DNA from 3 places in the Paenibacillus sp. YPG26 genome. Region 2 is predicted to be linked to each of the others. Evidence: predicted binding sites of a transcription regulator. Region 2 holds the regulator's gene; each other region holds the start of a gene.
What was found. The regulator LexA, encoded in region 2, represses DNA repair genes until DNA is damaged. The targets are predictions, from matches to a motif close to CGAACATATGTTCG.
Positions count from the first base shown of each region.

Region 1 (4,770 bases), 930 kb from region 2:
CTCATTGGGATCATGCTGGTGTTCGATGGATTTGTGCTGATTATGCTCGGGGTGCTCGGAGAATATATCGGCCGGATCTATGATGAGACCAAGGGGCGGCCGCTCTATATTGTGAATGAACTGCACGGGATCCACCAGCAGGAGGGCAAGCTCGCTCAAGAGCGCTTAACCAAGGTATGAACAGCAGAATTATTAGGCTGATGCGCTTCGGGCTGGTGGGACTCCTTAATACCGGAATTGATCTGGCTGTGTTCACACTCCTCATCTGGGTGAGCACCCCTGTTATTCCCGCCCAAGTCTTGTCCTACAGCTGCGGCGTACTGAACAGCTATATTCTGAACAGCAGATGGACTTTTCGTGAGGAACGTAATCAGAACAGGAAGGATGAGCTTCTCCGGTTTGTGCTGGTCAATCTTGCGGCATTAACGATATCCACGTTCGTACTAAATACGCTGTCCGCCAGCACGGGAATGAATCTTGCCCTCTGTAAGCTGGCTGCCACGGCAGTAAGCATCCTCGTTAATTATGCGGGAAGCCGTTATCTTGTGTTCGGGCAACAACAGACTAGAGATCAACATGGACAGGAGTGAACCCATATGAAAGTCAGAAAAGCCGTAATTCCCGCCGCCGGACTCGGCACCCGCTTCCTGCCGGCAACCAAAGCACAGCCCAAGGAAATGCTCCCGATCGTCGACAAGCCGGCGATTCAATATATTGTGGAAGAAGCAGTGCAGTCCGGAATTGAGAGCATCATTATCGTAACCGGACGCAACAAGAAATCAATCGAGGACCACTTCGATAAGTCCGTTGAACTGGAACGCATCCTGAAGGAGAAGGGCAAGCAGGATCTGCTGCTTGAGGTTCAGGCCATCAGTGAGCTCGCAGGAATTCATTATATCCGGCAAAAGGAACCGCTGGGCCTGGGCCATGCCATCCTCTGCGCCAGGCAATTCATCGGAGATGAGCCGTTCGCCGTTCTGCTTGGAGACGATATTATGGTCTCCGAGCCTCCGGCTCTTAGACAGCTGATCTCCGTGTTCGAAGAGACTGCGAAGCCTGTAATCGGCGTCAAGCCGGTCCCGATATCCGATGTAAGCAAATACGGCATCATCGATCCTTCCACCGCAGAAGGTGGACTTTATCAGGTGAGAGGACTGGTGGAGAAGCCTTCTCCCGAACAGGCGCCCTCTCAAATGGCTGTGATGGGCCGGTACATCCTTCAGCCTTCCATCTTCTCCGTGCTGGAGCAGATCGACCGGGGAGCCGGCGGGGAATACCAGCTTACAGATGCGCTGCATAAAATTTGCGGTACAGAAGGGCTGCTTGCTCTTGAACTCGCCGGGAAGAGATATGATATCGGTGACAAATTCGGCTATATTCAGGCTACCCTGGAGATCGGGCTTAACCAGGAAGAACTGTATCCGCTGCTTATGCCCTATTTGAAGCAGCTTGTTCATCAGTAAGGCTGCTAGAGCTCTTTCGACAAGCCGGGAAATGGATTCGGCATAACTTATGTCCATTTTGACCAAGCATTCTATATGGAACCTTAACGATCAGTGCCCTCTTGCAGCTGCAGCACAAGGGGACACTGATTATTTTATCTGCACCATTTCATAACATACTCCTTCTCGCCTGTGGAGCTGTCTACTTCTTCATGGTCAATAACAAAGCCGTGCTTAAGGTAAAAGCTCAGTGCTGGACCATTCTTCTGATAGACTTTCAGTGTCAAGCTGTCCCTGAGCTGCTTGGCCTTGGTAAGCAGTTCTGACCCCCACCCCTCGTTCTGAACACGAGGATCGATAAATATAGCTGCGAGGTAATTATCGACGAGAGAGAGAAACCCTCCAATTCTCGGAGGCTCCCCGATTTCAATAATATAGTTCTCGGACATAGGGAGCCATTTGTTCTCCATATCTGGCAGTCCAGCTTCCCAATGTTCCCGCTCCACAAAAGAATGTGCTGCCAAAGTGGCATTTAACCAAATAAGTGTTAATGCTTCAAACTCTGTTTTCTTCGCTAGACGAATCTTAGGCATATTGGTTCTGTTACCCTCCATGTCTGCTGGTTATTTTAGCTTGATACAAGTTCCTCTAACCGTGAGCATTATAAATAATTCGAATTCGAAAACAGGCGCTACACTGATACCAGGTTGGACAATGCAGCACAGTAGACAACAGGGCGTCCACTTATATTCTTGCCGCGGCTGGTTAATTCCTGCTGTGGAAGATGTACATATAACAGGATTTTATTTACATTGATTTAGATTTGGCGAACTGGATATAATACAAACATGTGTTCGCGTATATATTTGTGAACGTATCTTAGCGAGTAGGAGATGGGAGGATCGGGTTATGGCAGGGAAGCTGGAGGCGAATGGATTATGGGAATCGTCAAGGATGATGCTGCCGGAGCACAAGGAGGCGATTATTCGGGCAGGCCGCGAGCGGAATCGCCGCACAAAGCCAATTGTGGATGCCCAAGAGCTGGAGCTGATTGAGCGCGTGCTGAGTGAATCGTTCAGAGCCCGTACAGTGGTCACAGTCAGGCTGTGGGGGGAATATGAAGATACGGAGCTGCGCGGTGTCGTCACTTCTATTCATACCCACAGCCGTGAGATCAAGCTGCAGCTGGGTGAGGATTGGCAGTGGATCAAGATCAGGGAGATTATCGGGGCCTCCAGATAGCGGATCATTGGTATAATTTGAACTCCATCTTTGAATAATAAGATTTGAATTTCAAAGTCAGGAGTGAAGACCTCATGCAAGCCGCAAAAAAAGGGATGATCACATTATTCGCAGCTTTGGTTATAAGTATGCTGGGTGCGGGGAATTTGGCTATGGCGGAGCCTTCCTATGCGGAGTGGGGCAGAGTGGCTGTCCTGGAGACGAAGAAGAAGTATAATGCCGACATTACCGACTATAAGCATATCGGCAGGAAGGCGATCAGAGATTCTATCTATGAAGAGCAGTTCAAGTTAATCGTGAAGAAGCCTTCCAAGGAATTTGGTGTCTATGTAAGTGTACAGTTCAATGAAGATACCGGAGAACTGCTGGACATCAAATACAAAGAAGCTGCTGAATAGGGATCATAGCGATGATAGGGATAAGAACAGCTGAATAATGAGAATAAAGCCGGAGCTCGCAGGGAGCCCCGGCTTTTCATCGTAAGCACGTATTCAGTAAGCACGTATTCAGTAAGCACGTATTCAATAAGCAAGTGTTAACCGAGCAGAATGCTCATCAATAAGTCTGCAAGGCAGTTAAGCAATTAAGCCAGAGAGGTCCCTGAGAATACGATAGGTCCGATTACATTAGCCCTGTTGAAATTGAAGTTGTTCGAGACGGAAGCTTGAAGTGTATAGGAGTGATAGCCGGCCGGGGCCGTGGTATCCACGAACGAGAAGCTGATCGTCTCCAAGGCATTGAGGGTGAAAATCGTGGTCTGGGAGTTGGCGATCTCTGTCACATCACGAATCAGGGAGATGAGCACGGTGGGGCTTCCGGCAGTAGCCTGTACCCCTAAGCTAACGTGAAGCTCGACAACACCGCCCAGATTAGTAAGCAGACCGAAATTGGCCAGAGTGTTGGCACTTGGGATAGCTACTAGCGGAATGTTGGTAGACTGGGTGAAGCTGTTGGGAACGCTGCGGCCAAAATCAATAATAGAAAGAGTCATATCAATCACCTCCAAATGTGGAATACCTGCATATCTACCATATGCTTGTGATCTGCTTATTCTTGTATATCAGCCATGATAGGTGATAGGATCCTGAACTTTTTGCCATTTGGCCTGTTCGTCTTAGAATTATTCGCATATTTTAAATGGAGGGGGTACAGGTTGGTATAAAAGCGCCCGCAATGCAGAAGGGGGAGAACGGGAGATGCCCTACACGACTGGAGCCATATACAATCCTTCAACAGGGCCAACCGCTGCAGGCCAAATTCTGGTGAGCTGTATTAATGATTCCATTAACCTTACAGCAAATATCGAGCTCGAAGTATTCCAATGGGGAAGTGTCGACGGACCACGGGTGCCGCTGGGACATAACTTGATTGCCCTGCCGCCGCAGGCTACCCAAAATTTCAGATACGCCATCAACGCAGGCGGGTTTTATGAAGTACAGATGGATTATTTCAGCGCAACAAGCGCAGTGGTTCATGTGTATACTCTGGATGCTGTTGGCGGAGTTGTACAGAGAGTCCTGCAGTCTGAAATGAGCCAAATTGACAGATTGACGAATCTCCCTTAAAAGAGGAAGGAGATGAGGTGATTGCCGGTTGTAAATGTAACGGCGGCTTTGCCAGGGAATCATTTCGAGCCCTCGATCGCTGTTAATTCGGTATTATCCAATTTCATGTGTGTGGTATATGTGGATGACAGCTTGGGCACGGCGCGAATCGGCGTATCCATATCGTCAAATGGGGGGCAGACCTGGAGCAGCAGCATTCTCCCACAGCCGAGTGGTTATGCAAGTGCAGAGGCTCCCACTGTGGACTATACGTTCCCCAATACGTTTATTGTCGCTGCCCATGTATTTAACGGATTCAATGATGGGACCATTGTTACCTATACTTCATTCGATAACGGAGTGAATTTCAATCCGCCGGTCATTGTGCAGCGGGGATATGGGACGATTATTCACAATGATGAGCCCTTCATAGCGGTAGACCGCTCACCGGGCAGCCCTTACCGGGGCAATGCGTATGTCAGCTACACCCCGCTCTTCAACTTCTCGGCGATCTTCTTCCAGCGGTCCCTGAATGAGGGGGC
Region 1 is NZ_CP084530.1:2,862,550-2,867,319, reverse strand. Features, by position in the region: gene LDO05_RS13535 (glycosyltransferase family 2 protein) at 1-180, shown strand, start outside; gene LDO05_RS13530 (GtrA family protein) at 177-590, shown strand; gene galU (UTP--glucose-1-phosphate uridylyltransferase GalU) at 597-1,463, shown strand; gene LDO05_RS13520 (GNAT family N-acetyltransferase) at 1,598-2,056, opposite strand; gene LDO05_RS13515 (YolD-like family protein) at 2,352-2,684, shown strand; gene LDO05_RS13510 (DUF3889 domain-containing protein) at 2,759-3,082, shown strand; gene LDO05_RS13505 (hypothetical protein) at 3,268-3,675, opposite strand; gene LDO05_RS13500 (hypothetical protein) at 3,881-4,249, shown strand; gene LDO05_RS13495 (exo-alpha-sialidase) at 4,271-4,770, shown strand, end outside.
Region 1: the regulator LexA is predicted to act here: its motif matches at 2,286-2,299, upstream of LDO05_RS13515 (YolD-like family protein).

Region 2 (4,770 bases):
TATTAAATATAACGTCAAAGCTAGTGAATTATTCCAGATGGGCATCTAACAGAACGTTAACTACTGTTCGTCTGCTCGGTAGATTGAGAGGCGCGGCCAAATACGATCCCATTGCTTTTGGTCCATCCGTTGTTCGTATACTCGCAACCTTTCAGGAGTGGCCTTGAAGAAAGGAGTTGGTTGTACTTGAAGATCAATAAGGTCTTGAATTCCCCAAGGGGCAGTCAGTATAACAGCTCCGCTAGAGCTTAAGGAAATCCCAATAGAAGTGGCTGTCTCTGGGAATTTAGATATGGCATCTTCACTTGATTTGTAGGGTGGAAGGTTGTTAGGTATATGCATGCGCGCTTGATTCTTGATAGACCAAGGGAGGCCTGGTTGAATGGATAGCAGCCTCTGTTCCAACTCCTTCTCATATGCCTCATTCGGATTATTTGGATCAAAGAAGATTACATCAATGTCAGCGAGAGGGGTAGGACTGGAATAACCATGCACAACATCCCAGAGCTTCGAGCGGATGGCGCCCGCACAGATCCACCAATCCGGCAGCTCTAATCTGGCAGCAGCCTTTAGCAGGCTTAACATCCATTCATCATGTTCAATTAGACAGATAATGTCCTCTTCAGTACAAAACAGCATAGGTACCCCCTTATTCACGTTAAGAACATACGTTCTAATAATTATAGTCCTCAATAATTTTTAAGTAAATAGAGAATTGACTATCTCTCCTAATCTAGTAATAGCATACATTGTAATATACTCTATCGGACAGGAGGAAGGATGATGGAATCCGGTGAGCTATCAACCATTGAGAAGCTGCTGCCGCTTGCTGAGAAGTATGGTCTCGCGGTTCTTCTTACCTTTATCCTGCTTATGGTATTGATTGTCCTTGTTAGAATGATAATTAAGGGAGATTTGGTGCCAAGGAGACTGCTGGATAAAGCTGAAGAGGATCGGGATCGGCTGCAAGCGATTCTGGACAAGGAACGAGAAGAATTGTGGGAACCGGTACTGGATGTGTTCAAGAGTATTAAGAAGGTAGAAAAGAATGAGGGGAGTGATACCGCATGTGGTGGTACAGATGGATCGAACTAATGCTGCAGCAGCAACGAAGCAAGGAGGAGGACCTGCACCAAGCCTCGCGGCGGATCACCGTATCCATCGAGCGCTACAGAAGCTTGTCTCGCGAGATCCAGGCGGAGATAAGGAAGAATCATTTTGCTAAGCAGCTGATTTACCGCAATCATAATGAGAAATAACTAGGCAATAGAAGGATGAATAGGGGAAATTTGTATTAGTAAAATAGGAGATGATATACTTCCCTTAACAAGTTAAAGGGAGGTTGCTAACTACCGTGAAGCTGTTGAAAATTATTATTGGTTATATTCCCGCTATCGCCATTGCATTTGTTCTAAGTCTTTTTATTGGTATCTTTGTCTTCCAGCCCTATAAGGTTGACGGTCAATCGATGGAGCCGACACTGCAGGATGAGCAAAGAGCATACACCTCCAAGCTTGCCCGAACCTTCTCACACATGCCAGCTTATGAAGATATTGTTGTGATTGACAGCAGGGTGAACCGTGAGCGTTCATTCATGGACAATATTGTGGAGCACCCTTTGATCCAGCTGATAAATGGTACCACAAATGATCATATCTTCTTCATTAAGCGGGTGATCGGCAAGCCTGGGGATGTGATTGAAATTAAGAATCAACAGGTGTATCGAAACGGCGATGCTTTGGTTGAGCCTTATATCAAAGAGAAAATGAATCCTTCCGAAGACAGGAAATGGATTATTCCGGATAACCATATTTTTGTCTTAGGGGATAACAGGAATATTAGTAGGGATAGTAGAGAACTAGGCCCAATTCCATTTGATCACGTCATGGGTATTGAACAATTCAAATAGTATTATAAATAGTGAAAAGAGGATGCCCGAGCGGCATCCTCTTCTTTGTGGTTGTATGAAGGGAAGAATCAGGAAGGTTAATGAATGTCGCGAAACAGCCCGACGACTTTGCCCAGAATGGTAACATGCTTGAGGCGAAGAGGTTCGTACGTAGGGTTCTCGGGTTGAAGGCGAATATGGTCTTTCTCTTTGTAGAAGGTCTTCACTGTTGCCTCGTCATCTTCCGTCATAGCCACAACAATATCGCCATTCTCGGCGGTCTGTTGCTGACGAACGATAACAAAGTCACCATTATGGATACCTGCCTCGATCATGCTGTCGCCCATGACAGAGAGCATAAATACTTCTTTATCACTCACGAAATGGTTAGGGAGAGGGAAATAGTCTTCAATATTCTCTGTGGCTGTAATGGGTACGCCCGCTGTTACTTTACCGATAACAGGCACGCGCGCAACCGTATGTGCGAAGAGATTATAATTGTCTGCATCCTCTTGACCCAGCAGTTCAATTGCCCGCGGCTTGGTAGGGTCTCTTCTAATGAAACCTTTCTTCTCCAGCCTGTCCAGATGACCATGAACCGTGGAGCTGGAAGCTAGTCCAACTGCTTCTCCAATCTCTCTTACGGAGGGAGGGTAACCTTTCAATCTGACTTCATTTCTTATAAATTCAAGGATCGCCTGTTGGCGACTGGATACTTTAGACATATGATATCAACCCCATTTAGTAACGTTTGGAAAAATTATAACATAGAACTACCGTTCGTACAAACGTAAGTTCTAAATGGTTCTAAAATTAAAGCGAACAATTGTTCTAAAAAACTATTGAACGAAACAAGTGTTCGTGTTATATTAATTTCAGAAACAAGAACAAACGTTTGGAGTGAGAGAACATGTTAAGATATTCTACATACCAAAGTATTCATGAATCAATTCCTGCCGAGCCCAGCAGACATAAATTTAATTTGGAACACTTGATGTCCAAAGTCATATATGTTCGGGTTGCCGCCCTAGTATTACTCATCGCTGTAACCTGTACGGGGATGATTACAGCCTTTGCTTCCTCAAGCAACCATTCCGGTTCAACCGAGCTTCCTCAGGTCATCGTACAGCCTGGCGATTCTTTATGGAGCATTGCCTCCGCCCACAAGACGGACGACCAAGACATTCGGGACGTTATAAGTAGTATTAAAGAAGTGAACCAGCTGCCAACCAGTGAAATTCAAGCTGGGGATGTACTTGCAATCCCTGTGAATTGATCAATTGCTATAATCCAATCAGATTAACTGACAAGAGAGTTTTTCAAGGATTTGACATGCCTTGACAAGCTCTTTTTCTCATGTCAAAGTAAGAGTTAATGCCTTAACTGAAGGAGGAGTCACGCATGGATATTGATAGCTTGGTACAGCGCATCAACGAGCTTGCGCGTAAACATAAAGAGTCAGGACTGACTGAGGAAGAAACGGTTGAGAGAGCTGAGCTGCGGGAAATTTATCTGCAGAATATTCGCAGAAACTTCCGTCAACAATTGGATTCAATAGAAATTGTAGATAAATAATTAGTCCGGCCTTTGGCCGGAAGTACATACTTTCATTTAACTAACTTATTACATGGTGGACGATTTCATGATTTCAAGAGGGGGGCAAGTAATGAAGTACGCCTATCTAGGAACAAGTGGTCTGGCAGTGTCGAAGTTATGTTTGGGCACCATGACCTTCGGTGGGACAACCAGTGAGAAGGACTCTATGGCAATGATCCACCGGTTCCTTGATCTTGGAGGGAACTTTATTGATACCGCAGATGTATATACTGGCGGCCAATCAGAAGAAATTGTAGGTAATAGTATTCGTGACCGCAGATCAGAAGTTATTCTAGCCAGCAAGGTGAGGATGTCTACCGCTGGGCATGTGAACGGCCAAGGTGCCTCCCGCAAGCATATCATGGACGGCATTGAGGCAAGTCTGAGAAGGCTTGGAACAGATTATATCGATCTGTACCAAATTCATGTATGGGATCAAGCTACCCCGGTAGAGGAGACGCTTCGAGCACTTGATGATCTGGTCACATCAGGTAAAGTACGATATATTGGCTGTTCGAATTATTTATCCTGGCAGTTGATGAAGAGTCTGGCTGTGAGTGAGATGAGGGGCTGCGCCCGGTATGTGTCACTTCAGCAGCAATATAGTCTGCTTAATCGTGAGGCCGACAGAGAAATGATGTCTCTTTGTCTGGAAGAGAATGTGGGCATTATACCATGGGCACCTCTGGGCGGTGGATTCCTCACGAACCGGTATTCACGGGGACCAAAGCCAGATCAAGGGCGGCTCAGTGCGGCCAATGGCGGTGAGAGCTCGTGGGAATACAGGGCTACGGAGAAGAATTTTGACATCCTTGAGCAGGTGGTTAAGATCTCCGAGGAGGTCAATCGCACTCCTTCTCAGGTTGCCCTTAATTGGCTAATGGGTCATGAGGGAATCACTTCACCCATATTTGGAGCGAGTACGCTTGAGCAGTTCGATGAGAATATAGGTGCAGCGGATTTTGAGCTGGATGGTGAGCAGCGACGTCACCTTGATGAGGTAAGCTGTCTTCCAGACGAGTATCCTGGCCGCTTCATTCGAAAGTTCAAGAGACAGATTTAACAGCAGACAACCGAGGAGGAAAGTCGTAGTATGGCACGTTCATTTGAGAAACAAGTTGAGAAGAACAAACAAAGACTGCTTATGCAGCAGAAGAAGCAGGGGATTCAACCAGGTAAGATGGGCCTGAGTGGAGAAGGAGAAACATTCAAAGGCCGAAATTTCATTCTACCTTCAATTCTGATCCTGTTCGGGGTAATGTATGCTTCACTTGGCTTCATAGGAG
Region 2 is NZ_CP084530.1:1,928,579-1,933,348, forward strand. Features, by position in the region: gene LDO05_RS09060 (nucleotidyltransferase family protein) at 61-639, opposite strand; gene LDO05_RS09065 (hypothetical protein) at 781-1,095, shown strand; gene LDO05_RS09070 (hypothetical protein) at 1,095-1,259, shown strand; gene lepB (signal peptidase I) at 1,364-1,909, shown strand; gene lexA (transcriptional repressor LexA) at 1,987-2,613, opposite strand; gene LDO05_RS09085 (LysM peptidoglycan-binding domain-containing protein) at 2,799-3,164, shown strand; gene LDO05_RS09090 (DUF896 domain-containing protein) at 3,290-3,463, shown strand; gene LDO05_RS09095 (aldo/keto reductase) at 3,555-4,547, shown strand; gene LDO05_RS09100 (hypothetical protein) at 4,578-4,770, shown strand, end outside.

Region 3 (4,770 bases), 500 kb from region 2:
CCCGTATAATTTGCGGCTGGTATTCGGCGTTAGGGTATGGGTCCGATTACGGTACTCGAGTGATCCAAGCAGTTGACGCAGCTTCCCGTTCCACTCGGGCCTAGCTCTATACCATTCCAGGACTTCCCACCAGACTGGTGCTATTTCCGTTCCCGTCTTCCATAGGCGCAGCTGGCCGATCAACTCCGTAAGTGTCGGGGATGGATAAGTGATTCTTGCCAAGTCATCTGTCTCTTCTCTTGAAGCTGTCCGTTCCTGAATCCCTTCGCGCAGAGCAGGGAATATAGTGTATAGATGTCTAATCACCTCGGAAGGCAGCAGCGGCTTCCCGTCCTCATCTGCGGACGGATAACTCACCCGGAGCGAGCAGCTTGCAGCGGACAGTGCATGATAGACAAGAAACCTCTCATCCAGCAGCTGGCGTGTAATCCCTGGTGAGAGCTGCATTCCTGTCTTCGCCAGCACGCTTCTCTCCTGATCCGTCAATATTCCTTCTTCCTGAATCAGAGACGGCATGACACCTTCGTTAACCCCAAGCAGGAAGACATGCCGCACATGACTGGTACGTGTTCTGTCGGTGGAGCCGATCAGAACCTGATCCAGAGTAGGCGGTACCAGAGCCAGCTTGAGGCCTTCCAGACCCGTGTTCAGAATCCCTGCAAAGATCTCATTGCTTAATGTCTCATCGCCCATCATCTCAACCATCTGATCAAGCAGGTCAAGGATAGCTCCCCACAGCTGCCTGTGCTCCATCGCCTCCTGGGGATGCCCCTTCGCAAGAGCACGGTGAGCAAGCAGATCCAGCCGCTGCGGAGCTTCAATGTCCTCAAGAAGACGGTAGACGGCTTCGCACTTCTCGCGAATGGTCTTCCCTTTCTTAAACCGCTTCTCAAATGCCCCTAGAGGAACGGCAATCGCATGACGGCAGAGCTCGATCCTAACCATGCCGCTCGAACCTGAGGCTTCTTCTGCAGCGGCCAAAGTTTCGAGCGAGAGGCTTGGTCTTCCTTTCCAAGGCCGCTGATCCGTCCATCTGGACCCGTGAATCCCGCTTGCCAGAACATAATTCTCAAGCGCGTCCATATCACTTCTCGTAATTGATTCATCTAACGGGAGTACGAAGTCTGTCTTGACACAGCGGAACACATCATCATATTTCCAATATTTCTGCACCACATCCAGGGAAGCCCGAACATATTCAATAAGCGGATGATGCAGCATCGAACGTTTCTGGTCGAGAAAGTAAGGTATATCATAATCCTCAAATACTGAAGCCGCGATATGTTCATAATCGCTTATATTTCTCACAAATACCGCCATATCCCGCCACCGGGCTCCGTGTTCCTGCACCAGATTACGAATGGCACGGGCGGTCTCTTCCACTTCCGCCCTGCGGTCAGGTGCTGCGTGCAGGCTCAGGCTGCGGCGGAAATCCGAAGGAAGCTCCCCTTTCCACCGGATACGCCGCTCATAAGCGGACTCCAGATGAGCAAGCGTCTCGCTCTGAACGAACCGTGGGAATGGCTTGGTATCTAATACCACTGTGTCGTCAACCTCAACGGACAGAGACTCGGCCAGGGCTCTCAGCTTCATGTAAGCCAATGCTGTGGGATGGAACAAGTCAAGATCATGGGGCGGCGTTCCATTGTCATAAGGCTTGTCGAGCGTCAGCGATATCCGTACCTTGGCTGCCGTTCTCATGAGCTGCCCAATCGCCTCATATTCTTTCGGGGTGAATGTATAGAAGCCGTCGATCCAAATTTCGGCATGGCTCAAAAAGGAAGATTTAGCCGCACCTTCAGCCAGCTTGATCACATGATCCTCTGCGTCCACGTAATGATGCGACAGTTCCTCCTCAAACTCCTTATAGAGCAGCGACAGATCGTGCAGCTTGTCCTTAAGCAGAGAGGACTCCTCTCCGGTGCCTTGAAGCTGGGAATGGTGATATTCAAGCACAGCAGCATCTCCGGCATACTTCTTGAACTCGGTATAGAGTGTATTCAAGCGGTCAATCAGCCCCAGCTGATCCCCCGCATTCTTGTACAATCTGAGCTCATTTCTGCGGCGCCGCATAATTTTGTACAGCAGCATCCTTTTTCCCTCATCACTAATAGGAATCAGAGCTGAACCGCCCGTCTCCTGCATAACCCGAAGCGCTAACCTGCGGAAGCCAAGCACCTGAGCCCGGATGGTTCCACTTAACTCTTCGCTCTCTGTGAGCGCGCGTTCTATTTGAAATGTTCCTTGTTCAGGAACCAATATAATGATTGGAGGGCCCATCGGGTCCTCGCGCAGTCTCGTACGAACCTGTTCCAGCACCAGGCTGCTCTTCCCGCTGCCGGACCGGCCAATGATAAATTGAAGTGACATTTACAGGCCTCCTGCCCAAATTCCCGTCTATATCCGCTAATCTTACACGGACAAATATGCCTCCTATTATATCACATAGAGTCCCTTAAGTAGAGAACGTATGTTTGTAAAATTTGGGTCCAGGCTCAGGAACCCGCCGCTGCGATAGGGTTGGAATATCAGGTAGATATAGGCTGCTGTGCGCCGCCAAAAGAGTAATCTGTGGGCTTCAAATAAAAAAGGGCTTCTCAACTAAATCGAGAGCCCTTTTTACTATAACTTTCAACGTACGCGGCAAGCGTTTTATAGACTATTCTTGCTTCGAACCTCGAAGACAGCGAACTTCAGATAATGCCCTTCCTCAACGCCCAGAATTTGCGGGTGGTCCTTGCCTGCTGCCCGCCATTCCACCAGACGAAGCACCTTGCCGGCATCGGCTGCCGCATCGAGAATAGTCTCCAGGAACAGCTCAGGGCGCATATGGTACGAGCAGCTTGCCGTTACCAGATAACCGCCTTCATTTACCAGCTTCATTCCATGCAGATTAATGTCCTTATAACCCCGGACAGCTCCCTTAACCGCGCTCTTCGTCTTGGCGAAGGCTGGCGGATCCAGAATCACCACATCCCATGTACGTCCGCCGCCCGCAGTCATTGGCACCGAAGTATCAGCCTTGCTTGCTGCAGCTTGGGCCCGGGCTTTACGTTCATCTGCCCCTTTTACCTGTTCACGAAGATAGTCGAAAGCGTCGGCAACAACGAATTCCACACGTTCACCGAACCCGTTCAGCTCCACATTGGCTTTGGCACTCTCAATTGCATGGGCCGAGATATCCAGACAGGTAACCTTTTTCGCACCGTATTTGCACGCATGCAGAGTGAAACTTCCCGTATGGGAAAAACACTCCAGTACTGTTGCCCCATCCCAGTATGGGAAAGTAACTTCTTTGCCCTTGCTGTTGACTGGAATCAGCCTGGTCTCACCCTGGTCGCCAGCAGCCTCTTGCAGAGTAATCCCGCTGCGGGCTCCCCAGCCTGTCATCAATGGTTCAATGGAGGCGCGGTTCTCTCGCTGATCGAAGAAATAGCCTGTCTTCTGGCCCTCTTCAATATCAACAGAGATAACCAGGCCATTCTCCATTACGGTCACATGCCGTGGACATGTGCCGTACAGCGGCCCCTTGATCTGTTCGAGCCCCTCCATCTCACGTACGCTGACATCACTTCGTTCATAGATACCCTGAGGCTTCACGACCTCAACCAGTGCCTTAACGATCTGATCACGACGAAGATCCATTCCAAGAGTTAATACCTGGATGACGAGTACATCGCCAAAGCGGTCGACAACCAGCCCGGGCAGGAAATCAGCCTCGCCATACACAAGACGGTATGCATTCTCAGACACAAAACGTTCCCTCAGCTGGAGACATTCCTTGAACCTTCTGGTGAAGAAGGCCTCATCCATCTCCTCAACCGGTTGATAAGACACAACTCTTACTGTGATCTGGGACTTGGGGTTGTAGTATCCTGTCGCCAGATATTTGCGCTGATGATTCAGAATCTCAACCAGCTCACCCGGCTGAGCTTCCCCTTCAATGGTCTCAATCTCATTGTTATAAATCCAGGGATGTCCCTGTTCCAGCCTCTTTCTCCGGCTGCGCGACAAGATTACGGATGCCAACAAATATCACTCCATTTTCTTCATAAATTATAACTCAAGCCAGTTCAAGGCTTGTCATGCTTGTATTACTCTCCGCATAACTTAACAGTAAGACGCTTGCAACAACACAGAAGGAGGGATTCATCCTGCTGCTTCGTGAAATTATTATCCCACTGACACTCGGACTCTCCCTCTTTATGTTCGGTATGAAAATTATGGAGTCCGCCCTTCATGCATGGGCAGGCCCTCTGCTGACCAAGCTGCTGAACGCATCCACAATCACACCCTTGAAGGGGATGATATTCAGCACCTTGGTCACCGCCGTGCTGCAGAGCAGTACGGCCGTCACCGTGATGACAATCGGGCTTGTGAATGCAGGCCTCTTAACTTACGCGCGAACGCTTGGGATCATACTCGGGGGAAATATCGGCACGTGTCTGACCACGGAGCTTATAGCCTTTAATTTCACCCAAATCGGGGTTCCCATGCTGATTGTCTCTGCCGTATGCTGGGCAGCTTCGATTCTGGCTGAAGAAATGCTCGGATCCCGAAGGAACTTTACACCGAAACTTAGAGCCGTTCAGTACGGAGCGTTGGCCGCAGCAGGCTTCAGCTTGATCCTGGTTGCTATTCAATGGATGCAGTCGGTCAGCCCCGCACTCGAAGCTGCCGGTATCCTGGACTGGCTCATTAGGAGAGCGTCAGACAGCTTGCTATGGGGTGCAGCCGCAGGAGCTATATTAACAGCTCTGGTCCACAGCA
Region 3 is NZ_CP084530.1:1,427,948-1,432,717, reverse strand. Features, by position in the region: gene addB (helicase-exonuclease AddAB subunit AddB) at 1-2,370, opposite strand, end outside; gene LDO05_RS06590 (class I SAM-dependent rRNA methyltransferase) at 2,653-4,029, opposite strand; gene LDO05_RS06585 (Na/Pi cotransporter family protein) at 4,158-4,770, shown strand, end outside.
Region 3: the regulator LexA is predicted to act here: its motif matches at 2,464-2,477, upstream of addB (helicase-exonuclease AddAB subunit AddB).